Linked DNA regions of Geothrix sp. 21YS21S-2. Each later gene encodes a partner of the first gene's protein in a complex. Links are inferred from orthologs where the notes say so. Each region holds a gene or a part of one and is shown on either strand. Other genes may lie near its edges.

Region 1 (10,676 bases):
AGGAGATCACCCGCTGCTTTTTCAGGGCCTCGATCTCGTTGTCCTTCTTGATCGTCACGATCTTCATCGTCGATTCGGCGATCTTGTTGCTCTCCTGGATGGTGTAGATGGAGTCCTTGATCTCCATGGCCTGCTTGAAGGCGCGGAAGGCCTCGGCGGTTTCGCCCTTCTTCTCGTGCAGCTCGGAGATCAGCTCATAGCTGCGCTTGAGCTCGTCCCGGGCGTTGATCACCTTCGCAAGCGCGGCGGCCTCCCGGGCGATGGGGATCCCCTGCGCATAGGAACCCGAGAGCAGGTGCATGCGCGCCGTGACGTTCATCACCTGGACGAGGCCATGGCGGTGGTTGAACTTCCCGTACTGGGCCCGGGCCAGGCGGAGGTACTCCCGGGCCTGGTCGAACTGCCGCAGTTCCGAGTAGGTCATTCCGAGGTTCATGTAGTTGTAGGCCAGGTAGCTGTCGTCCCGCGTCTCCCGGGAGAGGGCGAAGGCGGCGAGGTGGTTCGCGAGGGCGTCGTCCAGCCGGCCCATCTTGAACTGGGAGAAGCCGATGTTGAGCCGGGTGAGGATGAGCCTCTTGTTGTCCGGGTGCTGCTCGATCCGCTTGAGGATCTGCTCGTAGTATTCGATCGCCTGATCGTACTGGCCGCTGTTGTGGTACACGACCCCGATGAGGTTCAGGGACTGGGTCACGGCCTTCTCGAGTCCCAGCTCCTCGCGCAGGCGAAGGGATTCGATGGCCTCGTCCAGGGCCTGGCTGTAGGACCCGATGAAGGTGTAGGTGATCGCCATGGCGTTGTGGGCCTTGGCCATGCGCTCCTTGTCGCCCAGCTGGGTGCTCAGGGCCAGGGCCCGCTTGCCGAAATCGATGGCCTTGGGGTAGTCGCCGGACTGGCCCGAACAGAAGGAGGTGGACGTGAGGAAGGCGGCCTCCTTCTCCCGGTCCCCCTGCTGGATGGCCAGGGCGAGCCCTTCCACGGCATAGGCCAGCGCCTCCTGGGGAGAGGCCGACTCGGTGCTGTTGGCCAGATCCAGAAGCGCCACCATCCGCGCCCGGCCGGTAAGGGTGGGCAGGGCGGCCTTCATGGACTCGACCGAGGGTTCCCCCGGCTGGGCGTGGGCAGCAAGGAACCCGAGACACATGATGACGATTTTCAGGTTCCTGACGAATGAGAGCACTGCCTGGCCTCCCTGGTGAGCATGGCCGTGCGCCGGTTGCGTATCCAGACCCTGATAATCCCACGAATCAGGCGGGAGTGCGCTTTATCATGCAGCACTCGCTGCGTCCGTCGGTGTCCTTGAAATGAATCTCATCCATGAAACGGCTCATGAGCAGGAGGCCCAGTCCGCCCTTGCGGGGGTGCTTGACGTATTCCTTGGGGTCGGGCAACACCACATCCTCGTCGTGGAGGCCGGTGCCGGTGTTCCAGATGCGGATCTCCAGGGCCTCCTCGCGGAAGCGGAGCTCGATCTCCACCTGGTGGGTGCTCTCGCCCCGGTAGGCGTGGATGATCACGTTGGTGACGGCCTCGTCCACGGCGATGGAGACCTTGGCGGCGGTGGCGTCGTCCATGCCCGCCACCAGCGAAGCCCGCTTGGCCAGGCCCGTGACCAGGTTCAGGTACCGCGTCTGGCTGGGGATGACCAGCCGGAAGCTCTCGGGATCGGGAGCGGCCCGCACTCAGCCCTTCCCGCCCATGGCCTGGAAGGCTTCGGTTTCGGTGGGGAAAACCCGGTAGAGCTGGGTGAACCCGAGGGTGTCGAAGATCGCGAAGACGTTCTCGTGGAGGTTGCAGAGGAGGATGTCCCCGCCGTTGTCCCGGACCGTCTCGATGAGGCCCATGATGGCCCCCAGGCCGGCCGAGCTGATGTAGTTGAGGGCCTGGCAGTCCAGGAGGATGGTGAAACGTCCTTCGGCCACGAGCCTTTCGAGGGCTTCCTCGAACATCCGGACCGTATGGGCGTTGATGAAGCCCTCGGGCCGCATCACCGCGACACCGTCCACCTCGCGCACCTGGATCAAAAGATCGGCCATGCCTGTTCACTCCCTGTTGGGGCCCTGGAATCCTGGGTGAATCCTATCGCCCCGGCGGAATAATTGCCAGCCGGGGGTTGGCCGGGCGGGTTTTGGGGTACCATTGCCTCAAATCGGGAACGACATGGACGAGAATGTGCAGGCCTCTCTGAAGAATCTGCTGCAGCAATGGGTCGACACCCGGCAGCAGGCCCTCCTCGAGCAGGTGATGCTCGCCTGGAGCGACGCCACCGGGCACCTGGCGCCGGACGACGCCCTGGTGGCCTCCATCCTGGCCTCCGTGCCGGTGCCCGAACCCGTGCAGGTGGTGGCTCCCGAACCGCCCCCTGCCGTCCCGGCGACCGACGGGAACCTGGGCGCCGGGCTGGACCTCATGGAGGACGCCCACACCCAGGGCGAGGTGCTCAAGCACCTCCTGGACGCCACCCAGCTCTTCGTGGAGCGCAGCGCCCTTTTCGTCCTCAAGCAGGGCATCGCCACCGTCTACGCCCACCGGGGCTTCGACGGCGAATCCCCCAAAGCCGGCAGCCCGGTGGTCCCCCCCGCGGACCTGGAGGAGCTGCTCGGCGGCCGCGCCCGCCTCGTGGCCGGCCCCGGCCCGGCCTACCAGGCTCTCCTGGCCCCCCTGAGCCGCTTCCAAGCCCGGGACATCCTCATCCTCCCCCTGCGCCTGCGCAGGAAGACCGTGGCGCTGCTCCTCGTGGACAGCGGCCTGCAGGACGCCATCGACCACCCCAGCCACGTGCGGGCCCTGGCGCTCTGCGCCGAGGCGCGCCTGTCCTACCTGGCGGGCGTCAAGGAGGAGGAGCGGTCCGCGCCGGTGGAATCCCACCCCTCCACCCTCACCCAGCGCATCCCGGATGCCATCGCGGAGCCCCAGGGGGCCCTCCTGGACCCCCGCGTGCGCATGAACGCCGAACGCAGCGCCCGGGTGCTGGTGGGCGACATCGAGCTCTACTTCCCCGCCAAGGTCACCCAGGCCCAGCAGGAAGGCAGCCTCTACCCCGTCCTCCGGGACGAGCTGGACCGGAGCCGGGCCTCGTTCGTGGAAAGATACGGCCTGGACCTGGAAAACCAGCACCAGATTTTCTACCAAACGGTTGTCCAGCAGCTATGCGCGGGAGACCCCTCCCGGCTCGGGCCGGCTCCCTGGGGCGCGCACTAGGCCATTCTTCCTGGTGACACGGGGCTCGAATCATGGTAAATCCTTGACCCTTAAACGGGATTGAGGAAGCCATGGCGAATCTTGGAAAGAAATGGACCTGTTTCGGATGCGGAGCGAAGTTCTACGACTTCACGAAACCGGACCCCCTGTGCCCCAAGTGCGGCGCGAACCAGAAGGAGGCGCCGGCCAAGCCCAAGGCCGTCAAGAAGGAAAAGGTTGCGCTGGCCATCGACGATGACTTCATTCCCGAAGGCGACGTGGACCCCGCCACCGAGGACACCCTCGAGGAGAGCCTCGGCATCTCCGGCGCGCGGGCCGAGGGGGTGGACCCCGGCGACCTGCAGATGGACGACTACGACGAATAGGCATGACAAGCCTGCCCGCCTGCCCCGGGATCGACCGCCATGCCCACCTGGAAGGCGGCCTGGATCCCCGGTGGGTGCGGGACCGGGCCCGGGAGCGGGGACTGGCGGCGCCGGCGTCCCTGGAAGCCCTGTGGCGCGGGGAGGCCGTCCCGTTTGAGGGTTTCATCGAGGCCTTCTTCTTCGGCTGCCGGTTCCTGCGCGACGCGGGGGCCGTGCGGGACGCGGTGCGCGCCGCGGCCGCCCGGCTCCCCGGGGACAGCGGCGCGCCCCGGGGCGTGGATCTCTGGGTCTCCCCGCACCTGCTGGTGAAGCAGGCGGCCTTCCTGCGGCTGGACGAGCTGTGGAAAGGCCTCGACGAGGGTATCCGGGAGGCCCGCCGAGCCGGCATCCGCATCGCGGTGATCATCGACGCCGTGAACCACTTCGGCGTGGACCACGGCCACGAGGTGCTGGACCTGGTGCTGCCGGAGCGGCCTTCGTGGGTGGTCGGCTTCTCCACGGGAGGCCTGGAGCGGGTCCCCTTCCGCCACTGGGCCCCGGTGTTCGAGCGGGCCCGCAAGGCGGGCCTGCGCCTGGCGGCCCACGCCGGCGAGAACGGCCCGGGCGGCAACGTCCGCGACGCCATCCTGGACGCCGGGGTCGAGCGCATCGTCCACGGCGTGCGGGCCGCGGCGGACCCTGCCCTGGTGGAACTGCTGGCGGACCGGCGGATCCCCCTGGACGTGTGCCCCACCTCCAACCGCGCCCTGGTGCCGGACCTCGGCGTCCATCCCCTGCCCCGCCTGCTCAAGGCGGGCGTGCGCTGCGCCCTGGGCACCGACGATCCCGGGGTCATCCCCACCGACCTGCCAGGCGAGTGGAAAGCCGCCCAGCACATGGGCCTTTCCGGCCCGGACCTGGAAACGCTGGCCCGGAACGCCCAGGCCGACGCGTGGTGCCTGTCTGCCCCTGCCGATTGAAGCGTGAATTCCCGCCGGATTCATGGCAAAATAGCGGTTTCGTTGTGCGCCCGTAGCTCAGCTGGATAGAGCATCAGGCTTCGAACCTGAGGGTCGGGCGTTCGAGTCGCTCCGGGCGCACCACGAGGAACCTGCAGCAAAGTCTTTGCGAATGTGGCGGAACTGGTAGACGCACTGGATTTAGGTTCCAGCGGTTCACACCGTGCGGGTTCGAGTCCCGCCATTCGCACCACCGCCCGCCCGAAGCACCTCAACCTGTTCCAGGAGCACCCATGCAGTCCAGCCTCACGCACCACACCTCCACCCGGAAGTCCATCGACGTCACGGTCCCGGCCGCCGAGGTCAACGAGGAGTTCGGCAAGGTCCTCGCCAAGATCGCCCCGAAGGTCAAGGTGCCCGGCTTCCGTCCCGGCAAGGCCCCCAAGGACGTGCTCATGAAGCGCTACGAGCGCGAGATCCAGTCCGAGGTCGCGGAGAACCTCGTCACCCGCCACTTCATGGCCGCCGCCGCGCAGGCCGGCGCCACCCCCATCTCCCGGCCCGCCCTGGAGAAGATCGAGCTGAAGGAGGGCGCCGAGGGTGTCTTCCGCGCCCAGTTCGACGTGGCCCCCGAGGTCGCCCTGCCCGGCTACAAGGGCCTGAGCGTCACCAAGAAGAAGCGCGCCATCGACGAGGAGGCCATCGCCGAGCATCTGGAGTCCCTGCGCCAGCAGCACGCCAAGTTCATCCCCGTGGAAGAGACCCCCGCCGCCATCGGCCACTACGCCACCCTGGACATCAAGGTCAAGCCCCAGGGCATGAAGCCCGTGAGCTACACCGACCAGGTCATCCAGCTGGCCGAGGGCCGTCCCTTCGACGCCGAGATCCTCGGCATGAAGACCGACGAGACGAAGAAGTTCTCCATCACCATCCCCGCCGAGGACGCCAACCGCGCCATGGCCGGCAAGTCCGTGGCCTACGAGGCCACCCTCAAGGACCTGCGCGCCCGGGAGATCCCCGAGCTGGGCGACGACTTCGCCAAGGACCTGGGCGCCCACGAGAGCCTCGAGGACCTGAAGGCCTTCGTGAAGAAGGACCTGGAAGAGGCCGCCGAGCGCGACGCCGTGGCCCGCCTCCACTCCACCCTCCTCGACACCCTGCTGGACGCCGCCCCCTTCGAGGTGCCCTCCTCCATGGTGAGCCTCCAGCTCGACGACTATTGCCAGGAGTTCGCCGAGATGGCCGCGCGCCAGGGCGTGGACCCCAAGAACATCAACTGGGCCGGCTACCGCCAGAGCCGCATGCAGGACGCCGAGCGCGCCGTGCGCTCCGGCTACCTCCTGCAGGCCATCGGCAACGCCGAGGACCTCCAGGTCACCGACGAGGAGATCGACGCCGAGATCCGCGCCATCATGGAAGAGCACAAGGTGCCCCAGCCCTTCGAGGCCTTCAAGGCCAGCCTCGAGAAGCGCGGCTCCACCACCGAGATCAAGGGCCGGGTGCGCACCGACAAGATCTTCCAGATGATGGTGGCTGCGGCCACCGTCACCGAGGAGCTGCTGGACAAGGACGCCTTCGCGGCCCTGGTCGAGCTGGAGCGCCGCCGCGAGGCGGGCATCCCCGCGGCCCGTTTCGACGCGGGCGGCCTCGAGGGCGGCGAGCTGGAGCACCAGGAGGGCGGGTCCCCCGATTCCGTCCAGCCCGCCGAGACCGAGCACGTCCACGGCCCCGACTGCGGCCACGACCACAAGTAGGCCTTCCCGCCTCCGCTGAAGGGCGCCTCCGGGCGCCCTTCGCGCGTTTTGGAGTAGGATCATGGCATGAGACCACGCATCGGCATCGTCACCATCTCCGACCGCGCCAGCAAGGGCGTCTACGAGGACCTGGGCGGCCCCGCCATCCGGGACACCCTCAAGGCCTACCTCACCACCGAGTGGGAGGAAAGCTACCACGTCATCCCCGACGAGCAGCCCGTCATCGAGGCCACCCTCAAGGCCCTGTGCGACGACGAGGGCTGCTGCCTGGTGCTCACCACGGGCGGCACGGGGCCCTCGCCCAGGGACGTGACGCCCGAGGCCACCCGGGCCGTGTGCCCCCGCATCCTGGACGGCTTCGGGGAGCGCATGCGCGCCGTTTCCCTGCAGTACGTCCCCACCGCCATCCTTAGCCGGCAGATGGCCGGCCTGCGGGGCGCCAGCCTCGTGGTGAACCTCCCGGGCCGGCCCAAGTCCATCCGGGAGTGCCTGGACGCGGTCTTCCCCGCCATCCCCTACTGCATCGAGCTCGCCGGAGGCCCGATCCTGGAGACGGACCCCGCCGTCCTCAAGGCCTTCCGTCCCGCCCGCTGAGGAGCCCCCCATGACCCAGTCCTACGCCACCCACCGCCGTCTGGATCCCGGGTACCACTACTGGGGTTTCGGGCTGCTGGTCGTCTGCATCGTCCTGGCCGCCTACGGCGCCATCCGCGGCCACGCCGGGGCCTTCACCCAGCTCGTGCTCCTGGCCTTCCTCGGCATCCTGTTCCTCAAGACGCGGATCTACGCCCTGCGGGTGCAGGACCGGGTCATCCGCCTGGAGGAGACGCTGCGCATGAAGGCCCTGCTGCCCGAGGCCATGCAGGCCCAGATCGCCCGCCTGAAGCCCGGCCAGTTCGTCGCCCTGCGCTTCGCCTCGGACGCCGAGCTGGAGACCCGCGTCAAGGAGGCCCTGGCGGAGGAGCTGGGCGGCGAGGCCATCAAGAAGCGCATCCAGGAATGGCGCCCCGACGAATTCCGGGTGTGACGCCGGAAGCTCCGGGATTCCCCCACGCGCCTGCCCATCAACGCGGGAGCCGCCCTCAGTGGCGCCTGTGGAGCCCCACGATCCACTGGACCACCTCCTCCAGGCTCATTCCCCCGGAGTCCAGCTCCACCGCGTCCCCGGCCTTCCTGAGGGGAGCGACGGCCCGGGTGGAGTCCGCCAGGTCCCGGCGCTGGATGTCCGCCGCCACCTCCGCCAGGGGCTGGGGCGTCCCCTTGGCCTCCAGCTCCAGCGCCCGGCGGCGGGCCCGCACCTCCACGCTGGCCGTGAGGAACACCTTGCAGCACGCGTCCGGGAACACCACCGTCCCGATGTCCCGCCCGTCCACCACCCAGCCCCCCGAGCCCGCGATGGCCCGCTGCTGGTCCACCAGCACCTCCCGCACCCGTCCGTCCGCGGACACCGGCGTGACCATGCGGCTCACCTCCGGCGAGCGGATCGCGTCGCTGACGTCCTCGTCCCCCAGGAACTCCCGGGTTCCCCGCTGCTGGATGCGAAGCCCCGCCAGGGCCCGCTCCAGCCCCTCCCGGTCCTCCAGCCCCACCCCCGCGCGCCGCAGCGCCAGGGCCGTGGCCCGGTACATGGCCCCGGTATCCAGGTACTGCCACCCCAGGGCCTGGGCCACGGCCTTGGCCGTGGTGGACTTGCCGACCCCTGAGGGGCCGTCGAGGGCGATGACGGGGAGCTTGGCCATGGAGTCCTTCCGGGTGAGTCAAGATGTCCAGTTTGACTCACTTCCCGGGGTTTGGCTCGGGGGCGTTGTTGCCGGCCCCGCTCCGGTCCAACCCTTGGGCGACCTGAAGTCCCAGATACGTCACGAATGGTTCGAAATCCCTGTCGCGGTGCCTGGAGCGGATCCGGGTGCGAACTCTGGCATGTTGCCCAACCCATGGAAGAGCAAAATCCGCATAGGAACGCGGATTATCAAACAGGCAGTCTTTATCCTGCCTTTTCCCTAAAATCCAATTTATCCCTGTTCCGGCAGGGCCAGCGCCAGGATGGGTCGGCGTTGACATGCAACGTGACTCGACCCATGCCATCGCTGGCCCTACTGGAACGGGGCTGAATAGGATGGCCAGGAAAAACAAGGATCAAAAGGAGCAAAAGCCATTGCCTTGTCTGATATTTAAGGACACAGTAGTGCTAGTTCAAACGTATCCCATCAGCCGGGTATCCAACGCTGATGATAATTGGGTTAATGCAATTTTTGCTTTTCCTCGGCGATCCTCGGTTTCCTCGGCGCCTCGGCGTTAAAATTTTCCTAGGTTATGCCGACGCAAAGATTACTCGCGCCGCGGCAACCGGCAAAAAACCTAACGCCGAGGCGCCGAGGGGACCGAGGATCGCCGAGGAAAAGCCCAAAATCCTTTTGCAGATCAGCACTTTCGGATGGACGGGGGTGGCTGAGGGGATACGTTCAAACATTCAGGGGACCCATCCCTGGAGCGCTAGAGAGCATGGGTCTCACCGACCAATATAGGTGTATAAAAATCGAATCAAGACCCGTGCCCCCTAAAAATTCCGGCCGCCCAGGGCATGGGCGGCCGGAACTTCTGAAGGGTGCCTCCCCCTTCCATTACCCGCCTACTCGATGACGCAGAGCACCTGCCGCATCTCCACGTTGTCGCCCTGCTTGACGTTCATCTGGCGGATGACGCCGGCGGCTTTGGCCTGGAGCTCGTTCTGCATCTTCATGGCCTCCAGGACGAGGATGACCTCGCCGGCCTCCACCCGGTCCCCTTCCTTCTTGAGGATCTTGATGATGAGGCCGGGCATGATGGCCACCAGGGCCCCGGCTTCGGCGGCGGCGTTGGAGCTGGCGGCGCGCCGTCCCCGGGCCTGGGGGGGTTCCTCCAGGCCCTCGGCGGAGACCGTGTAGGAGATGCCGTCCACCTCGGCCACCCCGGCGCCGAGCTTGACGGTGTGGGGGGTGCCGGCGATGAGTATCTGGTTCTCCTTGGTGGCCAGGGAAAATTCCACGCCGTTGACCACCATGAGTCCTTCGCGGCGCTCCACGTCGTAGGCGTTGCCTTCCAGGGTCAGCTTGAATTTGGTCGGCATCGGATCACCATCCCCTCTGAGCGCCGGTCCTGCCGGCCATCTTCCACATGGAGCCGGCCCGCACGGGCCCGGCGGCGGGCTTGGCGGCCTTGGCGTCGGTCTGCGCGAACAGCGCGGCGGCGATGGCCGCGGCCACCTCCTCCTTGCCGCCCAGGCCCTGGCGGCGGCGCGCCAGGAAGGGCTTGGCGATCTGGGGGAAGAGGGCGTAGGAGCAGATGTCCTCGTCGCTCTCCGCCAGGTCCCCGATCTCCTTCTTCGCCGCCTCCCAGCCGGGCTCGAGCAGCTCCGCGGGCCGGCAGGTGATGGGCTTCTCGCTGCCGATGGCCAGCTTCTGGATGTCGGGGTCCATGGGCGCGGGGGGCTTGCCGTAGCAGCCGCGGAAGTACTGCTTCACCTCCTCGGGGATCACCTTGTAGCGCTCGCCCAGGACCACGTTGAGGGTGGCCTGGGTGCCCACGATCTGGCTGGAGGGGGTCACCAGGGGCGGATAGCCCATCTCCTTGCGCACCTTGGGGATCTCGTCCAGGACCTCGTAGTACTTGTCCATGGCGCCCTGGGAGCGGAGCTGGCCCACCAGGTTGCTGAGCATGCCGCCCGGCACCTGGAACTGCAGGACGTTGACGTCCACCGCGGCCACGCCGGCCTCGAAGCTCGCGTACTTCTTGCGGATCTTCTCCATGCGGCGGGAGATGTCGGCGAGCCTGGCCAGGTCCAGCCCCGTGTCCCGCGGCTGGCCCTTGAGGGCGGCGACGATGGTCTCCGTGGGGGGCTGGGAGGTGGACATGGACATCGACGAGATGGCGGTGTCCACCACGTCCACGCCGGCTTCCGCCGCCTTGATGAGCGCGGCCGTGCCGAAGCCGGAGGTGTAGTGGGTGTGCAGCTGCACCGGAAGGCCCACCTCCTCCTTGAGCGCCTTGACGAGGTCATAGGCGATGTAGGGGGTGATCAGGCCGGCCATGTCCTTGAGGGCGATGGAATCGGCGCCCATGGACTTGAGGTCCCGGCCCATCTGCACGAAGGCCTTGTCCGTGTGGAAGGGGCTGATGGTGTATGAGATGGTCCCCTGCACGTGGCCCCCGGCGGCCTTGGCGAACCGCATGGCGGGTTCCATGTTGCGCAGGTCGTTCAGGGCGTCGAAGATGCGGAAGACGTCGATGCCGTTCTTCCTCGCCAGCCGGATGAAGTGCTCGAGGATGTCGTCGGGGTAGTGCTTGTAGCCGACGACGTTCTGGCCGCGCAGCAGCATCTGCAGGCGGGTCCTCGGCAGGGCCTTCCTGAGCGCCCGCAGGCGCTCCCAGGGATCCTCGCCCAG
Region 2 (10,687 bases), 1.2 Mb from region 1 along the record:
GTCCCCGCCCTTGGTGAGGATGTCGGGCTGCAGGGCCGTGATGAGCTCGAGGGGGGTGTCCTCCTCGAAGCGCACCACCGCGTCCACGCTGCGCAGGCCCAGGAGGACCCGGGCCCGGGCGGCCTCGTCCTGGAGGGGGCGGGAGGGCCCCTTGAGCCGGGCCACGGAGGCGTCGGAGTTCAGGCCGACCACCAGGAAGTCCCCCAGGGCCCGGGCGTCCTCCAGGTACTGCACGTGGCCGGGGTGGATCAGGTCGAAGCAACCGTTGGTAAAACAGAGTTTCCCGTTCCGGTTGGGGTGGGCGCTGAGGAAGGACTGGGCGTCGGTGAAGTAGCGGGCGGGTGAAGTCATGGGATTCCTGGGGTAAGCTGGTAGTTCCGGCCGACGGCCGGTTTCAAGAGGATGCCATGCCGCTGTATGAATACCGCTGCGAAACCTGCGGCGAAAAGGAAGAAAAACTGGAGGGGTTTTCCGCCCCCACCGAGCACGCCTGCGAGCACTGCGGGGCCGGCATGGGCATGAAGCGCCAGATCTCCCGGACGGCCTTCAACCTGTCCGGCGGAGGGTGGCATGCCCAGGGCTATTCCGGGTCCGCCCCCGAGAAGAAGGAGGCCGCTTCGGAGGCCCCGGCCGCCCCCAAGGGGGGCTGCTCCGGAGGCTGCGCCTGCCATTCCCCGGCCAAGGACAACTGAAAATCGGGATTGTGGCTGGACATTTCCCTGAATTTCGGTAACATTTCAGATTCCCGGGTCCCATGGGCCCGTGGAATTTTCGCCCGACGTCATCCCGCATGACCTCTTCGGCGCCGGCAAGCGGCGAATACCTTGCTGCATGCCCAAAACATAGGAGGATGGTGTGCCAACCATCAATCAGCTGATCCGCCAGGGGCGGAGCACCTTTGAGAACAAGACCAAGAGCCCGGCGCTGGACGCCTGCCCGCAGAAGCGCGGCGTGTGCACCCGGGTCTTCACCACGACGCCCAAGAAGCCGAACTCGGCCCTCCGCAAGGTGGCCCGCGTGCGCCTCACCAACGGCATCGAGTGCACCACCTACATCCCCGGCGTGGGCCACAACCTGCAGGAGCACAGCATCGTGCTCATCCGCGGCGGTCGCGTGAAGGATCTCCCGGGCGTGCGCTACCACGTGGTCCGCGGCACCCTGGATGCCACCGGCGTCGCCGGCCGCAACCAGTCCCGTTCCAAGTACGGCGCCAAGCGCCCCAAGGCGGGTGCCGTCGCCGCCAAGAAGAAGTGAGGTAGACATGAGCCGCCGTTCCAGCCCCGCCAAGCGCGAAATCCTGCCGGATCCCGTCTACAACAGCCTCACCGTCTCCAAGTTCATCAACGTCCTGATGGAGCGCGGGAAGAAGTCCACCGCCGAGCGCATCCTCTACGGTGCGCTTGAGATCGTGGCCAAGAAGTCCGGCGAGGAGGCCCTCGAGGCCTTCCAGAAGGCCCTCAACAACATCAAGCCCTCCGTCGAGGTGAAGTCCCGCCGCGTCGGCGGCGCCACCTACCAGGTTCCCGTGGAGGTCCCCCAGGGCCGCCGCCAGTCCCTGGCGATGCGCTGGCTGAAGACCTATTCCGCCGGCCGCGGCGAGCGCACCATGCGCGACAAGCTCGCCGGCGAGATCCTGGACGCCATGAACTTCCGCGGTTCCTCCGTGAAGAAGAAGGACGACGTCCACAAGATGGCCGAGGCCAACAAGGCCTTCGCCCACTTCCGCTGGTAGGTACAGGACCTGCATGACCGGGGCCGATCATGACGGATCGGCCCCCGTTTTTGCACAGTGAACGTTGATCCCGCGTCTGATATTTGATTTCTGAACTCTGAAGGAGGCCCCCGTGGCCCGCACGACTCCCCTCGAGCGCTACCGAAACATCGGCATCATGGCCCACATCGATGCCGGCAAGACCACGACGACGGAGCGTATCCTCTATTACACCGGCAAGATCCACAAGATCGGCGAGGTGCATGAGGGCGCGGCCACCACCGACTGGATGGTCCAGGAACAGGAGCGCGGCATCACCATCACCTCCGCGGCCATCACGGCCTCCTGGACGGCCCAGACGGGCTTCCTCAAGGACATCGAGCACCGCGTCAACATCATCGACACCCCCGGGCACGTGGACTTCACCGCCGAGGTGGAGCGCAGCCTGCGCGTGCTGGACGGTTCCGTGGCGGTGTTCTGCGCCGTCGGCGGCGTCGAGCCCCAGAGCGAGACCGTGTGGCGCCAGGCCGACAAGTACGGCGTGCCCCGCCTGGGCTTCGTGAACAAGATGGACCGCCCCGGCGCCGACTTCTTCCGCGTCTGCGAGATGATGCGCACCCGCATCAAGGCCCGGCCCATGCCCATCCAGATCCCCATCGGGGCCGAGGAGCACTTCAAGGGCGTGGTCGACCTGGTCCTCATGAAGGGCCTGACCTTCAGCGAGGGCGACAAGGGCTTCGAGGTGGAGTACGGCGAGATCCCCGAGGATCTGGTCGACACCGCCAACGAGTGGCACGAGAAGATGGTCGAGATGGTCGCCGAGACCGACGACGTCCTGATGGACAAGTACCTCAGCGGCGAGACCCTCACCGAGGACGAGATCCGCACCGGCATCCGCAAGGGCTGCCTGAGCCTCGCCTTCACCCCCATGTGCTGCGGCTCGGCGTTCAAGAACAAGGGCGTCCAGCCCCTGCTCGACTGCGTCGTCAGCTACATGCCCAGCCCCCTGGACGTGCCCGCCATCCAGGGCCACGACCTCGACGGCAACCCGATCGAGCGCCAGGCCAAGGACAGTGAGCCCTTCAGCGCCCTGATCTTCAAGATCATGGCCGACCCCTTCGTGGGCAGCCTCGCCTTCATCCGCGTCTACTCCGGCGTCCTCGCCGCGGGCTCGGGCGTCTACAACGCCAACAAGGGCCGCCGCGAGCGCATCGGGCGCCTCCTCCAGATGCACGCCAACAAGCGCGAGGACATCGACGAGGTCCGCACGGGCGACATCGGCGCCGCCGTGGGCTTCAAGGACGTCCTCACCGGGCAGACCATCTGCGACGAGAACCACCCCGTGATCCTGGAGTCCATGGACTTCCCGGATCCCGTCATCCAGGTGTCCATCGAGCCCAAGACCAAGGTCGACCAGGAGAAGATGGGCATCGCCCTCAGCCGCCTGGCCCAGGAGGATCCCACCTTCAAGGTGAAGACCGACCCCGAGACCGGCCAGACCATCATCGCCGGCATGGGCGAGCTCCACCTGGAGATCATCGTCGACCGCATGATGCGCGAGTTCAAGGTGGAAGCCAACGTGGGCAAGCCCATGGTGGCCTACCGCGAAACCATCCGCAAGCGCGTGGAAGCCGAAGGCAAGTTCGTGCGCCAGTCCGGTGGCCGCGGCCAGTACGGCCACGTCAAGATCTACGTCGAGCCCAACGAGCAGGGCAAGGGCTACGAGTTCGTCAACGACATCAAGGGCGGCGTCATCCCCAAGGAATACATCAAGCCCGTCGACCAGGGCATCCAGGAGGCCATGCAGTCCGGCGTCCTGGCCGGCTACCCCTGCGTGGACATCAAGATCACCCTCTACGACGGAAGCTACCACGAGGTGGACTCCAACGAGATGGCGTTCAAGATCGCCGGCTCCATGGGCTTCAAGAACGGCTGCGAGAAGGCCAACCCCGTGCTGCTCGAGCCCATCATGGCCGTCGAGGTCGTGGTCCCCGAGGACTACATGGGCGACGTGATCGGCAACCTGAACAGCCGCCGCGGCCGCATCGAGAACATGGAAGACCGGGCCGGCGTCAAGGTCGTCACCGCCCAGGTCCCCCTGGCCGAGATGTTCGCCTACTCCACCAGCCTGCGCGGCATGACCCAGGGCCGCGGCAACTACACCATGCAGTTCAGCCATTACGACGAGGCTCCCCGGAACGTGGCGGAAGAAGTGATCGCCAAGGTCCGCGGCACCAAGTAGCAGAATTCCGGGCGTCTAGGCGCCGGACGCAGTCACAGCCCCCATCCGGGGGTGAGGTCGCCCGAGATCCCATGGATCGAGACCTCCAAATACGAAGCTCGCCGGGGGGGGAAACCTCCCCTGCAGCCTTGAAAATCAAAAAAAGCCATTGCGAAATCGATGGCTTTTGCTATTCTGACTAGCCCTGTCCCTGCTATCGGGACAACAAAACCCATGGGCGGTCAGCGCCCCACGTCTATGGACGGTACACCCGTCCCACTGGAGTGAAGATGAAAGACAATATTCGCATCCGTCTGCGAGCCTTCGACCACCGTCTGCTGGACCAGTCCACCCGCGAAATCGTGGAGACTGCCAAGCGCACCGGGGCGCAGGTTGCGGGGCCCATCCCCCTTCCCACGCGCACGTCGAAGTACACCGTCAACCGCTCTCCCCACGTCGACAAGAAGAGCCGCGACCAGTTCGAGATCCGCACCCACAAGCGGCTCCTCGACATCCTGAACCCCACGCAGAACACCGTGGACACCCTCATGCGCCTGGACCTCCCGGCGGGTGTGGATGTCGAGATCAAGGTGTTCAGCCGGCAGGGCAACAGGTAAAGGGAGGCGACGATAATGACCAAGGGAATCATCGGCAAGAAGCTGGGCATGACCCAGATCTTCAATGAAAAGGGACAGGTTGTCCCGGTAACCGTAATCCAGGCCGGCCCGTGCGTGGTCGTGATGCGCAAGACCGTGGCCCGCGACGGCTACGAGGCCGTGCAGGTGGGGTTTGTGGATCCCGCCGGCGGCAAGCGCGCCTCCAAGCCCGAGAAGGGCCACTGCGAGAAGCACGGCGTGGCCCCCGTCCGGGTGCTCCGCGAGCTGAAGGTGGACGCCACCGACACGCTCAAGGAAGGCGACTCCATCCTGGCTGGCGAGTTCGAGGGCGGCGCGAAGGTGCACGTCACCGGCATCAGCAAGGGCAAGGGCTTCGCCGGCGTCATGAAGCGCCACCACTTCAAGGGCGGCCGCGCGACCCACGGCTCCATGTTCCACCGCGCCCCCGGCTCCATCGGCGGCTCGTCCTACCCCTCCCGTGTGTGGCCCGGTATGCGCATGGGCGGCCACATGGGCGCCGAGCAGGTCACCGTCCGCAATCTGGAAGTGGCCCGCGTCGACGCCGAGAACAACCTGCTGCTCATCAAAGGCGCCGTTCCCGGCCCCAAGGGCGGCTACGTCGTGATCAAGCAGGAGGCGTAACATGGCGGTCTTCTCTCATCCCGTTCTGAACCTGGAAAACAAGCAGGTCGACACCGTCGAGCTCATGGCCGAGGTGTTCAAGCTTGAAGAGATCAACAACCACCTGATCTGGGAATCCGTGCGGCACCACCTGGCCAGGCGCCGGGCCGGCACCGCCAAGACCAAGGACAAGTCCGAGGTCTCCGGTTCGGGTCGCAAGCTTTGGAAGCAGAAGGGCACCGGTCGCGCCCGCGTCGGTTCCATCCGCTCCATCATCTGGAAGGGCGGCGGCACGGCCCACGGTCCGAACCCCCGCTGCTTCGACTACGCGTTCCCCAAGCGGGCCCGCCGTTCCGCCCTGCGGAACGCCCTCTCCGCCAAGTTCGCCTCCGGGCAGGTGGTGGTCGTCGAGAACTGGGCTGTGGATTCCCACAAGACCAAGTCCCTCATCGCGACCCTGACCAAGCTGGGCGTGGACGGTTCGGCCCTCCTGGTCGGCACCTCCGACAAGGCGACCCTTGCCGCGGGCAACAACCCCAAGCTCCACACCATCGAGAGCCTGGGCGTCAACGTCTATGACCTTCTGAAGTTCGACCAGGTTGTCTTCTCCAAGGAAGCCATTCTGGCCCTCCAGGAAGTGGTGAAGCCATGACCAAGATTTTCGAAGTGATCCGCAAGCCCCTCCTCACCGAGAAGGGACAGCTCCTGCGCGAGGCCAACATCCAGGTCTTCGAGGTCGCCGTCTGGGCCTCCAAGCACCAGATCAAGGAAGCCGCCGAACTCCTTCTCCAGGCGAAGGTCAAGTCCATCCGCACCGTCAAGATGCCCAGCAAGAGCAAGCGTCTCGGCCGTTGGATGGGCACGACCGGAAACAAGAAGAAGGCCTATATCGAACTGGTCGAGGCCACCGAGGCCGCGCAGTAGCGACCGTTCATCCATTCGCCGGGCGGACAAGAAATGCCACTATCGCCCGGCCACTTTGAGGCATGAGGATAATCATGAGCATCAAGCTGCTCAAACCCACGACCCCCGGTCAGCGGGGCATGTCCAAGCAGGGCTTCGAGGAGATCACCACCGATCGCCCCGAGCGCACCCTCCTCGGCACCCGCACCCGTTCGGGTGGCCGGTCCAACACGGGCCGCATCACCACCCGCCACATCGGCGGCGGCCACAAGCGCCGCTACCGCATCATCGACTTCAAGCGCAACAAGGCTGACGTTCCGGCCCGGGTCGCCACCATCGAGTACGACCCCAACCGCTCCGCCCGCATCGCGCTCCTGATCTACGCCGACGGCGAGAAGCGCTACATCCTGGCCCCCGACGGCCTGGAAGTGGGCCGCACCGTCCTGTCCGGCAAGAACGCGGACATCCTGGTTGGCAATTCCCTGCCCATCAAGAACATCCCGCTCGGCACCGAAGTCCACAACATCGAGCTGAAGCCCGGCAAGGGCGGGCAGATCGCCCGCGCCGCCGGCACCTTCGCCCAGGTGGTGGCCAAGGACGTCGACTACGCCCAGCTGCGCATGCCCTCCGGCGAGATCCGCAAGATCCACCTCGAGTGCTACGCCACCATCGGCAAGGTCGGCAACCTGCAGCACGAGAACGTCGCCCTGGGCAAGGCCGGCCGTCGCATCTGGCTGGGCGTTCGCCCGACGGTCCGCGGCGTGGTCATGAACCCGGTGGATCACCCCCACGGCGGCGGCGAAGGCCGCACCTCCGGCGGCCGTCACCCCGTGACGCCCTGGGGCCAGCCGACTCGCGGCTACAAGACGCGCTCCAACAAGCGCACCACCAAATTCATCGTCAAGCGGATCAACTAGGAGGGGTAGTCAATGGCTCGTTCGCTTAAAAAAGGTCCGTTCATCGATGCCCACCTCCAGAAGAAGGTGGACACCGCCCAGCAGCTCAACGACAAGCGGGTCATCAAGACCTGGTCGCGGCGCTCCACGGTGGTCCCCACGATGATCGGCCTCACCATCGCCGTGCACAACGGCAACAAGTTCATCCCTGTCTACGTCACCGACAACATGGTGGGCCACAAGCTGGGGGAGTTCTCCCTGACCCGCACCTTCAGGGGCCACGCCGGCAAGTCCGACGCCAAGGCCAAGGGGAAGTAAGATGACGACCATCGTAAGCACCGCCACGCTCCGGCACCTTCGCGGCTCCGCCCAGAAGGCCCGGCTCGTGATCGATCTCATCCGCGGCAAGAAGGTGGGCGAGGCCCAGTGGATCCTGGCCTCCACCAAGAAGTACGCCGCCGGCCACATCAAGAAGATCCTGGACTCCGCGGTGGCCAACGCCATCGACAAGGATGCCGCCGTCAACCCCGACGAGCTCTTCGTCAAGAGCGCCTTCGTGGACGAGGGCTTCCGCATGAAGCGTGTCCGCCCCGCCCCCATGGGCCGGGCCTACCGCGTGCAGAAGCGCACCTGCCACATCACGCTCCAACTCGGCCGGGAGGAATAAACCATGGGTCAGAAAGTTCATCCGTACGGATTCCGTCTTGTCCACAACAAGAACTGGCACTCCAAGTGGTTTTCCAAGCGTGAGTACGCGACCCTCCTCCACGAGGATCTCAAGCTCCGCCGCGAACTGAAGAAGCAGCTCCACGGCCTGAACGCCATGGTGTCCAAGATCGACATCGAGCGCGCCGCCGACAAGGTGACCGTGCGCATCTTCACCGCCCGCCCCGGCATCGTCATCGGCCGCAAGGGCGCGGAGATCGACAAGCTCCGCGAGGAGCTCCAGGCCAAGCTCAAGCGCCCCGTGAGCGTCGACATCCAGGAGATCAAGAAGCCCGAGATCGACGCGCAGCTCGTGGCCGAGGGCGTCGCCCAGCAGCTCGAGCGCCGCATCGCCTTCCGCCGTGCCATGCGCAAGGCCGAGGAAGCCGCCATCCGCTTCGGCGCCAAGGGTTTCAAGATCAAGGTTTCCGGTCGTCTGAACGGTGCCGAGATCGCCCGCACCGAGGACTATCTCTCCGGCCAGATGCCCCTCCAGACGATCCGGGCCAACGTTGACTACGGCTTTGCCGAGGCCAACACCACCTACGGCATCATCGGCGTCAAGGTGTGGGTCAACCTCGCCGAAGCCGCCGTCGAAACCGTGAAGCGCTGAGGTAACAGCCATGTTGATGCCTAATAAGGTCAAGCACCGCAAAGTCCAGAAGGGCCGCACCTGCGGCGTCTCGACCCGCGGCAACGAAATTTCCTTCGGCGACTATGGACTCAAGGCCCTCGAGCACTGCTGGCTCACCAACCGGCAGATCGAGGCCGCCCGTATCGCCATGACCCGCCACATCAAGCGCGGCGGGCGCATCTGGATCCGGATCTTCCCCGACCGGCCCACCACCAGCAAGCCGGCCGAGACCCGCATGGGTTCCGGCAAGGGCGCGCCCGATGGCTGGGTTGCCGTGATCCGTCCCGGCCGCATCCTGTTCGAGATGGAAGGTGTGGACGAAGCCACTGCGAAGGAGGCCCTGCGCCTCGCGCAGATGAAGCTCTCCGTGGCCACCGAGTTCATCTCCCGAACCCCCCCGGAAGAGTGAGAGGCACGAGATGAACAAGAAGAATCCATTCAGCGAACTGGCTGGCAAGAGCATCGAGGAGCTGGCGCAGCTGGAGGCCGACCTGGCCGCCAAGCGGTTCACCCTCCGCTTCCAGCATGCCGTGGGACAGGTGGAGAACACTGCCGAGATCCGCAAGACGCGTCGCGAACTGGCCCGCGTCAAGACCGCCCTCAAGTCCAAACTGGCTGTGTGAGGAAACCATGAGCCTAGAACATAAGATGATTCGCAGTGGCGTAGTGGTCTCCAACAAGGCCGACAAGACGGTGGTGGTGAAGGTGGAGCGCAAGTTCCAGCACCCCCTGTACTCCCGGACCGTGAAGCAGACCGCGAAATTCATGGCCCATGACGAGACCAATGCCTGCCAGATCGGCGACGTGGTCAAGATCGTGGAGTCCCGTCCCCTTTCCAAGCGCAAGCGCTGGATGGTCCTCGAGATCACCCAGAAAGCTGGCGAGTAAGGAGCCGATATGATTCAGATGGGATCCATGCTAACCGTCGCCGACAACTCCGGCGCAAAGAAGATCTGCTGCATCCTGCCCCTGGGCGGCGGTGTGGGCAGGATCGCCCAGCTGGGCGACGTCATCACCGCTTCCGTCAAGGAAGCCATCCCGGGCGGCACGGTCAAGAAGAAGGCCGTCGTCCAGGCCGTCATCGTCCGCCAGCGGAAGGCCTTCCGCCGCAAGGACGGGTCCTACATCCGCTTCGACGAGAACGCCGCCGTCATCATCAAGAAGGATGGCGAACCGGTCGGAACCCGCGTCTTCGGACCCGTGGCCCGCGAGCTGCGCGAGCGGAAGTACATGAAGATCGTTTCCCTCGCCCCTGAGGTGCTCTAATGGACAAACCGACCAAGATGAAGCTCAAGAAGGGCGACGAAGTGGTCGTCATCGCGGGCAAGGAAAAGGGCAAGCGCGGCCAGATCGCCAAGGTCCAGCCCGCCACCAACAAGGTGATCGTCGGCGGCCTGAACATGATCAAGAAGGCCACCAAGCCCAACCAGCAGACCGGTGAAGGCGGCGGCATCATCTCCAAGGAGGCTCCCATCCACGCCTCCAACGTGATGCTGATCGACCCCACCACCCAGAAGCCCACCCGCAAGCGGGCCGAGTAAGAATTTTCCATCCCGTTCCTTCACATCTGTGAGAGAATGGCCATTCCGCCGATGGATGTCCGTCGGCGGAACACTTTGACAACCGAGGTTGGAAGGAAACGGGCCGGACCGCCGGTACCAAGCCCTTTCGCCCTCCCGAACCCTGGGGATGTAGTCGTCCCCCGGAAATGGAGGAAAGAATGCCTACTAGTGCGGAACCCCGCATCAAGGCCCGTTACCACGCCGAAGTGGCCGGGAAGCTTCAATCGGAATTCGGGTACACCTCTGCGATGCAAGTGCCCCGTTTGAACAAGATCGTCATCAACATGGGCGTCGGCGACGCCATCCAGAACATCAAGGTCCTGGACGTCGCCGTGGAAGAGCTCACCGCGATCGCCGGCCAGAAGGCCGTCGTCCGGAAGGCCAAGAAGAGCGTCGCCCAGTTCAAGCTGCGCGAGGGCATGCCCATCGCCTGCATGGTGACCCTGCGTGGCAACCGCATGTGGGAATTCCTGGACCGCCTGGTGAGCCTGTCGCTCCCCCGCGTCCGCGACTTCCGCGGCGTCCCCACCAAGTCCTTCGACGGACGCGGCAACTACACGCTCGGCCTCAAGGACCAGCTGATCTTCCAGGAGATCGACTACTCCAAGGTTGAAAAGATGAAGGGGATGAACATCACCTTCGTGACTTCAGCGCCCACGGACCCCGAGGCCCGTGCCCTGCTTGCCCACCTGGGCATGCCTTTCCGGAAATAGGGAGCCCACATGGCTAGCACCAACAAGATCTACAAGGACAGCGTCAAGCCCAAGTTTTCCACTCAGCACCGGAACCGCTGCAAGGTGTGCGGCCGTCCCCGGGG

The links.
Region 2: the proteins of tig (region 1) and rpsG are in contact, whole or in part, in a crystal structure (PDB 3GTY), measured with the Thermotoga maritima proteins. The link is inferred for Geothrix sp. 21YS21S-2 from one-to-one orthologs. Residues at the interface, in WP_004081061.1 of Thermotoga maritima: Glu122, Val124, Val129, Leu130, Tyr133, Glu188, Gly259, Ile262, Tyr263, Glu266, Ser270, Glu273, Gln274, Glu277, Arg308, Gln311, Ile312, Ser315, Tyr316, Glu325, Arg329, Arg336, Leu363, Phe366, Trp367, Arg373, Leu377, Arg381, Leu384, Glu387; in WP_004081843.1 of Thermotoga maritima: Lys34, Lys52, Lys55, Glu59, Arg62, Gln63, Glu66, Asn67, Lys69, Val71, Arg95, Ala109, Lys110, Lys111, Gly112, Arg113, Pro114, Glu117, Glu121, Ile124, Ala125, Tyr127, Asn128, Asn129, Thr130, Gly131, Lys135, Asp139, Arg142, Met143.

What each region holds. Positions count from the first base shown.
Region 1 is NZ_CP132910.1:1,818,003-1,828,678, forward strand. What follows is about bases 4,040-7,024. They hold tig (trigger factor), read left to right. Parts: upstream 4,040-4,794; coding sequence 4,795-6,255; downstream 6,256-7,024. Other genes in these bases: RAH40_RS08225 (hypothetical protein), read left to right, coding at 4,040-4,522; mog (molybdopterin adenylyltransferase), read left to right, coding at 6,322-6,849; RAH40_RS08250 (DUF6526 family protein), read left to right, coding at 6,860-7,024. In the rest of the region: RAH40_RS08200 (tetratricopeptide repeat protein), read right to left, coding at 1-1,141; RAH40_RS08205 (ATP-binding protein), read right to left, coding at 1,245-1,679; RAH40_RS08210 (STAS domain-containing protein), read right to left, coding at 1,680-2,033; RAH40_RS08215 (hypothetical protein), read left to right, coding at 2,158-3,198; RAH40_RS08220 (FYDLN acid domain-containing protein), read left to right, coding at 3,270-3,563; more of RAH40_RS08225, read left to right, coding at 3,566-4,039; more of RAH40_RS08250, read left to right, coding at 7,025-7,282; cmk ((d)CMP kinase), read right to left, coding at 7,338-7,994; RAH40_RS08260 (biotin/lipoyl-containing protein), read right to left, coding at 8,885-9,361; RAH40_RS08265 (pyruvate carboxylase subunit B), read right to left, coding at 9,366-10,676. UniProt on the Bacillus subtilis protein: Involved in protein export. Acts as a chaperone by maintaining the newly synthesized protein in an open conformation. Functions as a peptidyl-prolyl cis-trans isomerase.
Region 2 is NZ_CP132910.1:2,972,807-2,983,493, reverse strand. Bases 1-2,996 are described here. They hold rpsG (30S ribosomal protein S7), read left to right. Parts: upstream 1-1,261; coding sequence 1,262-1,732; downstream 1,733-2,996. Other genes in these bases: fusA (elongation factor G), read left to right, coding at 1,845-2,996; rpsL (30S ribosomal protein S12), read left to right, coding at 856-1,254; RAH40_RS13110 (zinc ribbon domain-containing protein), read left to right, coding at 408-692; rfaE2 (D-glycero-beta-D-manno-heptose 1-phosphate adenylyltransferase), read right to left, coding at 1-351. Outside these bases: more of fusA, read left to right, coding at 2,997-3,953; rpsJ (30S ribosomal protein S10), read left to right, coding at 4,223-4,549; rplC (50S ribosomal protein L3), read left to right, coding at 4,565-5,191; rplD (50S ribosomal protein L4), read left to right, coding at 5,193-5,822; RAH40_RS13075 (50S ribosomal protein L23), read left to right, coding at 5,819-6,094; rplB (50S ribosomal protein L2), read left to right, coding at 6,169-6,990; rpsS (30S ribosomal protein S19), read left to right, coding at 7,003-7,287; rplV (50S ribosomal protein L22), read left to right, coding at 7,289-7,636; rpsC (30S ribosomal protein S3), read left to right, coding at 7,640-8,287; rplP (50S ribosomal protein L16), read left to right, coding at 8,298-8,717; rpmC (50S ribosomal protein L29), read left to right, coding at 8,728-8,931; rpsQ (30S ribosomal protein S17), read left to right, coding at 8,939-9,196; rplN (50S ribosomal protein L14), read left to right, coding at 9,206-9,574; rplX (50S ribosomal protein L24), read left to right, coding at 9,574-9,849; rplE (50S ribosomal protein L5), read left to right, coding at 10,029-10,583; RAH40_RS13020 (type Z 30S ribosomal protein S14), read left to right, coding at 10,593-10,687.